Linked DNA regions of Alloacidobacterium dinghuense. Each later gene encodes a partner of the first gene's protein in a complex. Links are inferred from orthologs where the notes say so. Each region holds a gene or a part of one and is shown on either strand. Other genes may lie near its edges.

The links. Proteins that work in one complex are often made in the same cells at the same time.
Region 2: the proteins of tsaD (region 1) and tsaE are in contact, whole or in part, in a crystal structure (PDB 6N9A), measured with the Thermotoga maritima proteins. The link is inferred for Alloacidobacterium dinghuense from one-to-one orthologs. Residues at the interface, in WP_004082750.1 of Thermotoga maritima: Cys10, Asp11, Arg49, His50, Leu82, Gly84, Gly135, Gly136, Glu154, Thr155, Leu156, Asp157, Asp158, Ser159, Glu162, Asp165, Lys166, Arg169, Leu170, Tyr175, Lys213, Thr214, Leu217, Tyr218, Gln221, Arg222, Asn324; in WP_004082108.1 of Thermotoga maritima: Leu37, Gly38, Lys46, Lys57, Val59, Lys60, Ser61, Thr63, Phe64, Thr65, Leu66, Met67, Val69, Pro71, Tyr82, Arg83, Leu84, Asp86, Asp88, Phe89, Asp93, Ile128, Asp130, Glu131, Arg134.

What each region holds. Positions count from the first base shown.
Region 1 is NZ_CP060394.1:469,218-477,309, forward strand. What follows is about bases 2,609-5,537. They hold tsaD (tRNA (adenosine(37)-N6)-threonylcarbamoyltransferase complex transferase subunit TsaD), read right to left. Parts: upstream 4,683-5,537; coding sequence 3,534-4,682; downstream 2,609-3,533. Other genes in these bases: cysS (cysteine--tRNA ligase), read right to left, coding at 2,609-3,482; H7849_RS01920 (CCA tRNA nucleotidyltransferase), read left to right, coding at 4,760-5,537. Outside these bases: ATP-dependent zinc metalloprotease FtsH, read left to right, coding at 12-1,928; more of cysS, read right to left, coding at 1,992-2,608; more of H7849_RS01920, read left to right, coding at 5,538-6,142; H7849_RS01925 (hypothetical protein), read left to right, coding at 6,225-6,647; H7849_RS01930 (GTP pyrophosphokinase), read right to left, coding at 6,875-7,999; H7849_RS01935 (GrlR family regulatory protein), read right to left, coding at 8,014-8,092.
Region 2 is NZ_CP060394.1:6,037,030-6,042,609, reverse strand. Bases 2,582-5,580 are described here. They hold tsaE (tRNA (adenosine(37)-N6)-threonylcarbamoyltransferase complex ATPase subunit type 1 TsaE), read right to left. Parts: upstream 4,320-5,580; coding sequence 3,843-4,319; downstream 2,582-3,842. Other genes in these bases: H7849_RS25425 (NAD(P)H-hydrate dehydratase), read right to left, coding at 4,316-5,580; eat (ethanolamine permease), read right to left, coding at 2,582-3,715. Outside these bases: H7849_RS25450 (YukJ family protein), read left to right, coding at 1-203; ethanolamine ammonia-lyase subunit EutC, read right to left, coding at 210-959; H7849_RS25440 (ethanolamine ammonia-lyase subunit EutB), read right to left, coding at 956-2,335; H7849_RS27700 (hypothetical protein), read right to left, coding at 2,338-2,580; more of eat, read right to left, coding at 2,528-2,581. UniProt on the Escherichia coli protein: Required for the formation of a threonylcarbamoyl group on adenosine at position 37 (t(6)A37) in tRNAs that read codons beginning with adenine.

The DNA.
Region 1 (8,092 bases):
AGGTTTAATTCGTGAATTCTACGGTCAAGACGATCATCTTTTGGGTATTTGTATTCGCATGCCTTGTGCTGCTCTGGCAGGTGTTTGAAAAGAGCACAGGTAGCGGCAAAGAGCAGGAGATCGCCTTCTCGCAGTTTCTGCAGGACGCCCAGCAAGGGCAGATCAGTGACGTGACCGTTCTCGGCGGCGAGGTGCATGGCCACTTCAAGAACGACAAGAGCCAGTTCCATGTCACCGTTCCGCCGAACTATCCGCACATTTACGACATTCTTGCCGACAACAAGGTTTCAATAACGGTAAAGGACCAAAACGGCAACTCCTGGCTCCCGATTCTGATTAATTTTTCGCCCGTCATCATCATCGGCGCACTGTGGTTCTTTATGTTGCGCCAGATGCAGAGCGGCGGTAATAAAGCGCTTTCCTTCGGTAAGAGCCGCGCGCGGCTGCTTTCAATGCAGCAGAAGAAAGTTACCTTTAAGGACGTAGCCGGCGTCGATGAGGCCAAGGAAGAACTGAAGGAGATTATCGAGTTCCTGCGGGAGGCACAGAAATTCCAGAAGCTCGGCGGGCGTATTCCAAAGGGTGTGCTTCTGGTCGGACCTCCGGGAACCGGCAAGACATTACTTGCGCGCGCCGTCGCTGGCGAAGCGAATGTCCCGTTCTTCTCCATCTCAGGTTCTGATTTTGTCGAGATGTTTGTAGGTGTGGGCGCGAGCCGCGTGCGCGACCTCTTCGAGCAGGGCAAAAAGAATGCTCCCTGCATCATCTTCATTGATGAAATCGACGCCGTGGGCCGTCACCGTGGCGCCGGCCTTGGCGGTGGACACGACGAGCGCGAGCAGACGCTGAACCAACTGCTGGTGGAAATGGATGGCTTCGAGTCAAACGACGGGGTCATTCTCGTTGCCGCAACCAACCGTCCTGATGTCCTTGATCCGGCTCTATTGCGTCCCGGCCGGTTCGATCGCCGAGTTGTAGTGGGCCGTCCCGATGTGCGCGGACGCGAAGAAGTGCTTCGTGTACACGCCAAGAAGGTCCCCCTATCCGAAGACGTCGATCTTCGCGTTCTGGCACGTGGCACACCGGGATTCAGCGGTGCTGACCTGGCCAACATGGTCAATGAAGCAGCTCTGAATGCGGCACGCGCAAACCGCAAGTCCGTCATGATGCTTGATTTCGAGCAAGCGAAGGACAAGGTTCTGATGGGCGCCGAGCGCAAGTCCATGCTGCTGACCGACGAAGAGAAGCGCGTTACGGCCTATCACGAAGCAGGGCATGCTATTGTCGCCGCAATGCGCGACCATGCTGATCCATTGCACAAGGTCACGATCATTCCGCGCGGTATGGCGCTGGGTGTGACCATGCAGCTGCCGGAAGACGACAAGCACACAGTCACGAAGGACTATCTTCAGACGCAGCTGGCCATACTGATGGGAGGCCGCATTGCCGAGGAGATCTTCCTGAAACAGATGACCACCGGCGCAGGCAACGATATCGAGCGCGCCTCGGATCTTGCTCGCAAGATGGTCTGCGAGTTCGGTATGAGCCGTCTCGGCCCTCTGACCTTCGGCAAAAAGGAAGAGCAGATCTTCCTGGGCCGCGAGATTGCGCAGCATCGCGACTTCTCGGAAGAGACGGCGCGGCAGATCGACGCTGAAGTTCGTAACTTTGTCGATGAAGCATACAAGGCTGCGTATGACCTTCTCAACAACAACCATGACACCATGCACCGCATGGCGCTTGCTTTGCTCGAACGCGAGACGATCGATGCGAATGAGATCCGAATGATCATTGAAGGCAAGGAATTGCCTCCGATGAAGTCGAATGGCGGCGGCGGTACTCCTGCTACGGGAGATGTCCAACAGGTGCTGAAACCGGAACCGAACCGTGGTGGAGGATTGCCGGAAGGCAGCCCCTCTCCCGCATAGTTCTTTGTAGCTCAACGCGAAAAAGGCAGCCTTCAGGGCTGCCTTTTTCATTGCCTGATCGTTCTATTTCCTCTTCCAGCGAACTCCTTCTTTTGAGTCCTCAAGGATGATGCCCTTCTCCAGTAGATCCTTGCGAATCGCATCGGCCCGAGCGAAGTTGCGTGCGCGACGCGCCTTGTTGCGTTCTTCAATCAGTGCGTCAATTTGCCCATCGGTCAGTGAGAGTTGAGCCCGAACTTCTGGAGATGCTTCATCGAGCCGGCCTTCCCGCTCAGCCCATTCGAGGGCGAAGCGTGTCCACCTTGCATCGTTGTCTTCAAGTACGGCGAAGATCTTTTCGAAGTCAGCGAGCACGTCAAGAATATTCGGGAGGTCGCTTTCTGAAAGGCTCCCGGCATCGGCGGCAGCATTGACAAAGCGAACAAGGTCGAAGATCGCCGCGCGTGCTTCGGCTGTGTTGAGATCGTTGGCTAAAGCCGCGCGGAACTTCTCCTTGGCTGCGCAGGCTGCTTCTCGAATGGTTGTGCCGCCCTGAGAGGAGTTGTTCTCCGGCCAAGGCGTCGTTTTCAGCCGCTGATAGAACGTACGCAACCGTTCAACGGCGCCGGTCTCCGCAGCTAGCCCTTCAAAAGTAAAGTTGAGTTGCTGGCGATAGGGGACTGACGTGAGAAGAAAGCGGATTGCTGATGCTTTGTAACCTTTGAGCAGCAGGTCGCGCAGTGTGTAGAAGTTTCCCTCCGACTTCGACATCTTGCGGCCTTCTACAAGCAGAAAGCGCACATGAAACCAGTGGCGGGCGAAGGCTGTGTGCGTAGCCGATTCCGACTGTGCGATCTCGTTCTCGTGATGGGGAAACATCAGATCTTCGCCCCCCGCGTGGAGATCGAACGATTCGCCGAGATACTCCATTGCCATCGCCGAGCACTCGATATGCCAGCCCGGCCGACCCGGTCCCAGATCGGTTTCCCAACGATATTCACCGGGTTTGGGCGCTTTCCAAAGGGCAAAGTCACGCGCAGAATCTTTGTCGTACTCGTCGACGTCAACGCGTGCCCCGTCGGCAATGCCGGAGAAATCCTTCTTCGAAAGCTTGCCGTATTCCGGGAACTTGGCAATGCGGAAGTACCACGAGCCGTCTTCCACCTTGTAAGCAATATCCTGCTCGGCAAGGCGTTTGATGAGAGCAACCATCTCCGGGATGTGCTCGGTCGCACGCGCGACGACCTCGGGATGTTCGACGGAGAGAGCGTCCAGATCTTCGAAGAATGCCTTCTCAAAGCGGGGTGTGTATTCGCTGATCGGAACATAGGCCGCCGCCGCGTTTCGAATGATCTTGTCATCCACATCCGTAATGTTCATCACATGACGGACCTTCATGCCTTGCAGCTCTAATGTCCGGCGCAGAACATCGACATGCAGAAATGTACGGAAGTTGCCAATGTGGCCGTAATCATACACCGTGGGCCCGCAGGCATAAATGCGAAGCGCCTCACCGTCTGAGGGTTGGAGTTCTTCGATGCTGTTCGTCAGGGTATTAAAAAGGCGAATGGTCATTCGTGCGGTTTGCAACTGCTTCGAGTTCACTTGCGATTTTATCAGTTGACCTCATCGGCCCAGCGCAAGCGAAGGTTCGGCAGAAAGGTCCGTCGGTGCGAATGCGTCATCGAGCAGCTTTGGCCATGCCGCCGCCGCTACCATCGCGGCATTGTCTGTGGAAAGCGCGAGCGAAGGAAAGGCAATGGGAAGATTCCGTTCCGCCGCATGGGCCGCGAAGCGCGCGCGCAATTCGCGATTAGCGGCCACTCCACCGGATACGAGGATGCTCGCAGCGCCAAAAGCCTCCGCAGCCTGAAATGTCTTGCGGCGCAGGTCATCGACGACGGCCCGCTGAAACGAAGCAATCAGATTCAGCGCCTCTTCGTCGCACAGCGGAAACGCGTCTGCTGGTTGTGCGAAAGAAATCTGCGCAAGAGCACTGCGACGCGATTCAATCGAGGCGAACAGATCGTGCGTCTGGACGTAGCGCAGCACTGCCGTCTTGATGCCGCTGAATGAGAAGGAAAACCGTCGAGCCGGCGCATCGCCGTTGCTGTCTTTGCGGTGGGCTTTGGGTTTGATCTGTGCGAAGGAGAAAGGGACGGCACCCGGGTTGCCGTAGGGCGCCAGGGCGTCGATCCAGGGGCCGCCGGGGTAGCCGAGGCCGAGGAGCTTCGCTACCTTGTCGAAGGCCTCGCCGGCGGCGTCGTCTACGGTGTGGCCTACATTGCGGTAGTGCCAGGATTCGCCGTTACGGCGGACAAGGTAGAGATGCGTGTGGCCGCCGGAGACTACGAGGGCCAGCGCGGGCAACGGAATCGGCTCTGCTGCCAGTTCTGCCTGTTCCAGCAGGACGGCGTGGATATGGCCTTCGAGGTGGTTCACGGCGATCAGGGGCTTCCCCAGGGCGAAGGCTAAGGACTTGGCGTAGGTGATGCCTACAAGCAGCGCTCCGGCCAGGCCAGGGCCTTCGGTCACGGCGATGGCGTCCAGGTCCTGAAGGGTGATTCCGGCCTCGGCGATTGCGGCGCGGACTACCGGGACGATGTTGCGCAGGTGCTCGCGGGAGGCCAGCTCGGGCACGACTCCGCCGTAGGGAGCGTGCGTCGCAATCTGCGAGGCGACTACGTTTGATAGGCTCTCGGTTCCGCGGCGGACGACGGCGGCTGCTGTTTCGTCGCAGGAGCTCTCTATGCCTAATATCAGACCTGTGCTCATCTCTCTATGATAGAGGAGAGAAACTGCAGGTCCCTCCGCTTCGCGCTCTGCGCTCCGGTCGGGATGACAAAGACTGAATGGCGAAGAGTCAGGCACAACTTGCGGCTGAGGCCATTGTCGAGCGGCTACGCGCCGAAGGATACGACGCGTACTTCGCTGGCGGATGCGTGCGTGACATGCTGCTAGGGCGCGAGCCTGCGGACTTCGACGTGGCTACAAATGCGCGTCCGGATGTGGTACTTGACCTGTTTCCTCGGACGTTTGCGGTGGGGGCGCACTTCGGGGTTGTTCTGGTTGCGGACGAGGTAGACGGCGAGGAGATTGTGACCGAGGTGGCTACATTCCGCTCCGATGGCGCTTACTCGGATGGTCGTCGTCCCGACGAGGTGCGCTTCTCAGACAGCCCGCAGGAAGACGTGGTGCGGCGCGACTTTACTATCAACGGAATGCTGCTCGATCCGCAGGTGCTCGCGAAGACCGGCGATCCGGGACTGGCCGTGCTCGACTTCGTCGGCGGGCGCGAGGATCTTGCCGCCGGCTTCGTTCGGGCGATCGGCGATCCGGACAAGAGGTTTGCCGAAGATCGGCTTCGGATGCTGCGTGCGATTCGGTTTGCGGCCCGTTTCAAGTTTCAGATCGCGCCGAAGACCGAGGCAGCGATTCGCGGCCATGCTGCCGCTATTTCGCAGGTCAGCTGCGAACGGATTCGGGATGAGCTGACGCGCATGATCACCGAAGGGCGGGCGCGCCGGGCATTTGAGCTACTCGACCGGACAGGGCTGCTCAGGCAGGTGCTGCCGGAGGTCCACGCTCTTCACGTTGTAGCCCAGCCGCCTGAGTACCATCCCGAGGGCGATGTGTGGGTGCACACGCTATTGCTGCTCGAGAAGCTGCCTGCCGGCGTCTCGCCGACGCTCGCCTGGGGGGCGCTGCTGCACGATGTGGGCAAGCCGGCGACCTTCGAGCGCGCTCCCGACCGCATCCGCTTCAACGGGCACGTCGAGGTGGGCGTGCGGATTGCGGAGGATATCTGCCGCAGGCTGCGCTTTTCGAGCGAAGATACGGCACAAATCGCGTCTTTAGTGGCCAATCACATGCGTTTTGGCGATGTTAAGCATATGAAAGAGTCGACGCTGAAGCGGTTTTTCCGGCTGCCGCGCTTTTCCGAGCACCTGGAGTTGCACCGGATCGATTGCCTGTCGAGCCATGCCGATCTGTCGCTCTACGAGTACGCCAAGGAGCGCTATGAGACGCTTCCCGAGGAGGCGGTGAAGCCTCCGCTTCTGGTGACGGGCGAGGACCTGATCGCTGCCGGATACCGTCCGGGGCCGCGCTTCAAGGAGATGCTGGCCGTAGCCGAGGACGCGCAGCTTGAGGGCCTGATCGCCTCCAAGGACGAGGGATTGGCGCTGGTGCAGGCGGCCTTCCCAGTGGACTCCCCCTCCCCCCGGGGCGGGTAGCTTCTTTCTTTTATTTTCAACGAGATAGCGGGGGAAATCCCCCGCTATCTCATTGATTCTTCAATTGGTTAGGGTGTTTCTAGTGTTTTCAATCACTTGCCGGGTAATCGGTTCCGACTATTACCCCTCTCTGCCTGAAATGCCCACTGTGCACCTGCTCACTGTCAAGTCGAAGCAGTTTCGTTACGAGCATCAGAGATTTGAAGTGGCCGGGCTTACTCCGACGCCGAGCGAGACGGTCGCGCCGATGCGCGCCGCTGAGTGTCCGGTGCAGATGGAGGCGCGTGTCGAGAAGCTGCACCCGATGAACGGTGGGAAGCTGAAGGAGCTAGGCGGCGGCGTGGCGGCTGAGGTTGAGATCGTGCGCGTGCATGTAGACGAGGAGTTTGTGCTCGGCGGGCATTATGTCAATCCGCAGAAGTGGTCGCCGCTGATTTATAACTTCCGGCATTATTTCCGGCTTGCGGAGACGGAGCTGGGAAAGACGTTTCGGGCGAAGAAATAAGGCGCGGAATAAGGAGGCGCTTCGCGCGGCGAGAGTGATCCGCTGCGGTCTGCGACCTTGAGCGGATGGATCTTCCACCCCAATGCGCAAAAATCGCGCATTGGGGACCCCGGTCTACGGCAGTAAGATACGCCGTCTCTCGACGGCGGGTTTTTCCGGGGGCTTAAGCCCTCCGGCTTCTACCTGGAGGTGCTTTGCGCCTCTTCTGGAGTCACCTTTGCAACCAGCTAAGTAGTTAGCTGGTCATACTTCGCCATTACCTCTTGAGCAATAGCAATTTGTCCCGTAACGTTCCACGCAGAAGATGGATTGATTCTCAAGCTTTTTAGTGCTTCAAGAACAACTTCGTTGCCACGTATAGCCAAAAGCATCATCGCGAGATGGTAAATGCAAAGGCCTTTTTGGAGATGCGATGTGGAACTTGGTCCAGTATGCCAGACGCTGCGACAACGGCTAACGTACTCGACAATTCCTTCTTCATACTGTTTAAGCGCCTTGCGTAAATCCCGTAATGTCTTAAGGCCTGCTAGATTGGCAGCGCGGGCTCTCATTTCTGCTGTCTTTTCCGGAAATTCGTCGTGTAGTTCTAACTGAAGGAGATCTGCAATAACATTATCGAGTTTATGCACCAATGGTTCTTGGTCTACAAATGCTTGAAGTGAGATTGGATCAACAAGCAATTCAGGAACTTCTGATTCTACCTGGACAGCGATCGCTCGCGAGTAATCGGCTTTTTGCTTTCTGATATCTAGAAATTCCGTTTCTGCAATTTCAAGGAGAGCCGCAATACGATAAAACCTTCTCTTTATGTGATCAGGAAACGATTCCTTTAGGTCATACCAGCTATGTTCAATTTCAGACCATGCGTGTCGCAGGATCGATGTAATCTGAATTTCACAACAGACATTAGTAAATTTTTTGTATTGGACATCTAGAACGCGTCTTGATGAGTGGGTACATATCAAATTCAGCGCGTAATACCCAAATCGATCTGGCTGAGTTTCTCGTTTATCGACAGACTTGTCTGAATCGATAGCGAATTCCCGTTTGATAATCTCTGCAACACTGTCAACTTCATCTTCGTAATATGTGATTACCCTTAGACCTGCAAGGTCGGTAATGTCATCGAGATTCTTGTAGTTTTTTGAAGGGTCGAGATACTTGGTCTTTAATTTATCTCTGCCTTTTACGCGAGCTTGTACCGATTGGAAGTGGATGCTTGCATCTTTCAAGCATTCTTCAATCAAGGTTTTTGTTTTATTACAGAACTCGACTAGATTGTCTTTGCGACGGTCAAAATCGGCGAGCACGGATTCCACATCCGCCCTACCAGTAGAGTTTTCAAAGTCCAAGGTGATATGTTCCGCTAATCGACATCGCTACGTTTTGTTAACTTAGCTCCAAATCTCATTTCAGGCATGCCAATTGGTTGCCCTTGGGCAATA
Region 2 (5,580 bases), 5.6 Mb from region 1 along the record:
GCAGCCAGTACACCGACGGCACGGGCATTCACGACATCCACATGAACCAGGGCAATCCTCCCGGCGCATATGAGAAGGACAATGGCATCTGGCAGGATGGGCTCCTGGTGTTTGAACTTCCGGCGAGTGGGACGTGGGCTGCGATCTTCATTGCCTTCCAGACGGAGTCGTGGACAACGGACAGCAACGGGAATCCGCAATAATGTTGGTTACGGCAGTGCAGGTTGATCGCTTTCGTCCTTGAGCGCGATCCCTGATTTGCCGAGTCTGCGCGCGGCGAGCATCAGGTGATGCAGCTTGTGCGCTGCGGATGGATAGCTGAGCCCTTCAGGACGCACGTTGGAGATGCAATTTCTGTCCGCGTCTGTGCAGCCGATGTGAGGCTTGTACGTCAGGTAGATGCCGAGGCTGTCGGGTGAGCTTAGGCCGGGGCGTTCACCGATGAGCATTACAGTCATCTCAGCATTGAGGAGCTCTCCGATCGCATCGCCAAGCGCGACGCGGGCCTGCGTCGCGATGATGATTGGCGCGAGGTTCCAGCCTTCTAGCTTGCGCATGATTTCTTTGAGGACCGGAACTGCGTGGCGCTCCGGGGCGATGGCGGATAGGCCGTCGGCTATGATGAAGACCGCATACATCGCTTCGCGCAGCGTCTGATCCGTGAGCAAGGATCGACTTTGCTCGTTGAGCTTGCGGCCCAGATCCGGACTGCGGAGATATTCGGCGCGATCGCTAACCGCGCTTTGTACCGTGATGGATTCGAAACCGGATGCAGTGAGTTCGCGAGTCATTCGGTCCGCGTCGAACATGTTGTGAACGGCGTCGCGAGCCCGCGCATGCGCCAGGGCAAATTCAAGAACTTCGTTTGTTGGCAGGCTGTCACCGGCGCGACCCAATGCTAAACGCGCATTGGTGAAACTGCGCAGACGCGTCCACGGGTTCTGAATGATTTCTCTCATGCGCTTTCAAGCAGTCGGGCGGCGCTTGGAGGCAGACGGTCGGCGAGGGTGCCTTCGCGATCGGTGATTCCCATTTTTTCCAGCCATGTTTCAAATTCCGGTGCGCGCTTCAGGCCGAGGACGCGCCTTGCGTAGAGCGCATCGTGGAATGAGGTGCTCTGGTAGTTGAGCATGATGTCGTCGGCTCCAGGCACGCCCATGATGAAATTCACGCCGGCGACAGCGAGCAGCGTAAGCAGCGTGTCCATATCATCCTGGTCGGCCTCGGCGTGGTTGGTGTAGCAGATGTCGCATCCCATCGGCAGGCCGAGCAGCTTGCCGCAGAAGTGATCTTCGAGTCCTGCGCGCGTGATCTGCTTGCCGTCATAGAGATACTCAGGGCCGATGAAGCCGACAACAGTGTTCACCAGGAGCGGCTTGAATGCGCGGGCTACGGCGTAGGCACGGGCTTCGCAGGTTTGCTGGTCGACTCCATGATGCGCGTCGGCCGATAGAGCGCTTCCCTGCCCGGTTTCGAAGTACATCACGTTGTCCCCGACTGTGCCGCGATGCAGTGCCAGCGCGGCTTCGCGAGCTTCCTTGAGCAAGGCGAGATTTACGCCAAAGCTGGCGTTTGCCTTTTCGGTTCCTGCAATCGACTGGAAAACGAGGTCGACGGGCGCTCCCTGTTCGATTGCCTGCATGGTTGTGGTGACGTGCGCGAGCACGCATGATTGCGTTGGAACTTCGTATCGCTCGCGGAATTTGTCGAGCATGTCGAGCAGCGTTGTGACTGCGGCGAAACTATCGCTTGCCGGGTTGATGCCGATGACCGCGTCGCCGCAGCCGTAGAGCAGTCCATCGAGCATCGATGCAGCGATGCCTTTTGCGTCATCCGTGGGATGATTCGGCTGCAGGCGCACGGACATGTGTCCTTTGAGGCCGATGGTGTTGCGGAAGCGTGTAATGACGCGGCATTTCTGCGCGGCGAGGATCAGATCCTGATTGCGCATCAGCTTTGAGACGGCAGCCGCCATCTCGGGGGTGATGGATAGCGCGATGCGCGTGAGGGTCTCTGTGTCCGTGCTTGCGCTCAGGAGCCAGTTGCGGAAATCTCCAACAGTGAGATGACTGATCTCTGCAAATGTGCTGGCGTCGTGGGTGTCGATAATGAGCCGCGTCACTTCGTCGGATTCGTAGGGAATGACGGATTCTTCGAGAAAGCGCTTGAGCGGCACTTCAGCGAGCGCCATGCGCGCGGCTACGCGCTCTTCTTCGCTTGCCGCGGCGATGCCTGCAAGCTCGTCGCCGGAGCGCAAAGGACTAGCATTTGCCAACAGCGTTTTTAAGTCGTCGAAGCGCCATGTGCGGCTTCCGATGGTGTGCGCGTAGGCCATGTTTAGTCGGCGGCCCGCTCACGCTGATGACGCGTGAGCAGGAAGTAGATAAATCCTGATCCCAACAATGCGAGAAAGACAAGCGCGACCAGGCGATTGTAGTAAAGCATGGTTCCCATGCAGAGCACGGAGCAAATGAGCGCAAAGGCTGGAAAGATGGGATAGAGCGGCGCCTTATAGCTGCGGTGCAGGTCAGGCTGTGTGGTTCGCAGGCGGAAGAGCGCGAGCATGCTGAGGATATACATCAAGATCGCGCCGAAGACAGACATGGTAACAATGTTCGCAGTCAGCGTTTGTCCGCCAAAGGTGATGAGTTGGTCGCTGTAAATGGCAGCAATGCCGACGACGCCTCCAGCGAGAATCGCAAGCCACGGTGTTTTGAATCGCGGATGCACGCCGGCGAGAAAGCGCGGAAGATAGCCAGCGCGGGCGCGCGAAGATTTGTCGCGAATAGCCGAGGATGATTCCGTGAAACGATGCGACGAGGCCGAAGAGTCCCAGCCAGACGAGCATGTGTAGCCATCCACTGCGCGCTCCCACGACGATCTTCATCGCCTGCGGCAGAGGGTCGTTGATGTTTGCGAGCTTCGTCCAATCACCCGCTGCTCCGGCGAAAAGCATCACCCCCAGCGCCAGCGCTACCAGCGTGAGGATACCTGCGATGTACGCGATGGGAATCGAACGCTTCGGATCTTTCGCTTCTTCGGCGGCCATGGCCACGCCTTCGATGGCAAGAAAGAACCAGATTGCAAATGGAATAGCGGCAAAGATACCCGGGACTGCGTGCACGGTGAATTGATTCTGGCCCGCCCATCCACCCTGAAGAAAATTGGCGAAATGAAATCCGGGCGTGACGACCGCCATGAACACCAGTAGCTCAAAGATGGCGAGCAGAGTTACGAACAGTTCGAATGTGGCGGCAATCTGCACGCCAATGATATTCAGCGTCATGAAGACGAGATAGGCCCCGAGCGCGGCATGTTTTGGGGCCAGCGACGGAAACTGCACGTTGAGATAGGCTCCGATGGCGAGCGCGATGGCAGGTGGCGCGAAGACGAACTCAACCAATGTGGCTGCGCCTGCAAGGTAGCCTCCAACTGGGCCGAAGGCTGCCCATGCATACGCAAACGGACCGCCAGCGTGCGGAATGGAGCAGGTCAGCTCGGTAAAGCTGAAGATAAAGGTCGCGTACATGGCCGCGATCAGGAGCGAAGTGACAAGAAAACCGAGCGTGCCTGCGTTGGCCCAGCCATAACTCCAGCCGAAGTATTCGCCTGAGATAACAAGTCCAACTGCGATGCCCCAAAGCTGCCAGGTGCCGAGCGTCTGCCTGAGGTCGTGATGCGTTGTGACGGGCGGCGATTCGATGGCGTGCGACACGCTTGAGAGTATCCGCCTTTACGGTGGACTTATGGAGGGCGCTTCGCGCCTACTAACGTTATATAGACAAAGCAGGTCTTTCGACTCCGCACTCCGTGCTGTGCTCAGGATGACAATGTAGAGAGAGTTAGTCTTTGAGCGTCAGCGTGATCTTGCGCGAGTCGCCGCCGGTGGTCTTCATCACGATTTCGCCGTTACTGCGCTTGGCCACGCTCGGAAACTTGTCGCCCCATTCCACCAATACGATGCTGTCGGGCGTGGCGATCTCATCGAGGCCGAGCGAGTCGAGCTGGCGCTCCTGCTCGATGCGGTAGAGATCGAGATGGTAGAGCATGACCGGCTCGTTTTTTCCGTGATCATGGAGGGTGCCTTCGTATTCGTGCATCAGCGTAAAGGTGGGGCTCGTCACTTCATCCGGTTCGGCGGCGTCGAGGGCTTCGGCAATGCCCTTCACCAGCGTGGTCTTGCCTGCGCCCAGATCGCCTTTCAAGATAAGGAACTTTGGTGGCGTGAGCAGTTTCGCGATCTCACGTCCGGCACGGATCGTATCGGCGGCGCTGTTCGTCTCGAACTCGTGGACCTTCGTGCCTGTGGCCTCTGTCATCGCGGCATCCCCTGTATCCAAACATACCCGCCTTTGTCGTCGGAGCGGAAGCGAAAAGCTGTTGAAAGGTGCGCAACGGTGTCAGTGGCAAGCAGGGTGTGCTCGTCGTGTTCCCACACGGCAAAGTCGGCAGCCAGCCCGTGGAGATAGACGGCGGCGTTCACCGCTTCTCCGGCTAGATGCGGATATTGCGCCAACATAGCCGCTATGATGCCGGTGAGGATGTCTCCGCTGCCACCTTTGGCCATGCCGGGATTGCCGGTGGTGTTGATGGCAATCGAACCGTCCGGATGGGCGATCAGAGTGCGCCATCCTTTGAGCACCAGCGTGACATGATTTTTCATCGAAAATTCACGAGCCAGCGCTTCGCGGTTGGCTTGAACTTCGCCGGTGCTGATTCCGGCGAGCCGAGCCATCTCTCCGGGATGCGGCGTTAAGACGCGTAACCGGTTGCGGCCATTGATCTTGCCGGGATGCTTGGCGAGGATGTTCAGGGCGTCGGCATCGAGGACCGCGGGAAGATCGGTCTTTTCCAGCAGGCCGAGAAGAAATGCTTCGGTCTCCGCCGACTGGCCCAGCCCCGGACCAATCGCGAGCACCGTTTTCTTGTCGAGAAGCTCTTTGAGCGTTTCGTCATCGAGATTGCTGCTGCTGATTTCTCCTTTGCTGCCGGCACGCAGGGGAATGGTCATCAACTCGGGCGTGATGCGCACAACCGAATCGAGGATTGGTTGCGCTACGGCGGCGGTCACCAGGCCGGCCCCGGTGCGCAGGGCTGCGAGCGAAGCCATTGCAGGCGCTCCGGACTTTCCGTATGAGCCGCCAACCACGAGTACGTGACCGAATTTGCCTTTGTTGCTCTCCGCGGGACGTGGAGTCTCGGTGATCCTCTTCGAAGCTCCCGCCCAGGTGAGGTTTAACTCGGATTCGATGGCTGCGTCGGGCGAGCCGATGGGGGCGACAACAATGGGCTGATAGGCGCTGTCGGTCAAGTTGCCGCTGACGTGCGCTGGCTTCGGAGCGGTGAAGGTCACGACCGCATCGGCGCGATAGGCGCCCTCGGTGCGATACTCGCGGGAATCCGAATCCCAGCCGGAAGGAATATCGACGGCGACGACCGGCGCGTCGAGGCTGTTGATCCGGTTGCGTAAAGCCATCGCCACGCCCTTCAGCGGAGGCCTGAAGCCGGTGCCGACGACTGCGTCGAGAAACAGGTCGGATTGATTGAGGATATCCGTGATCTGAGCTGAAGAGAGAGACT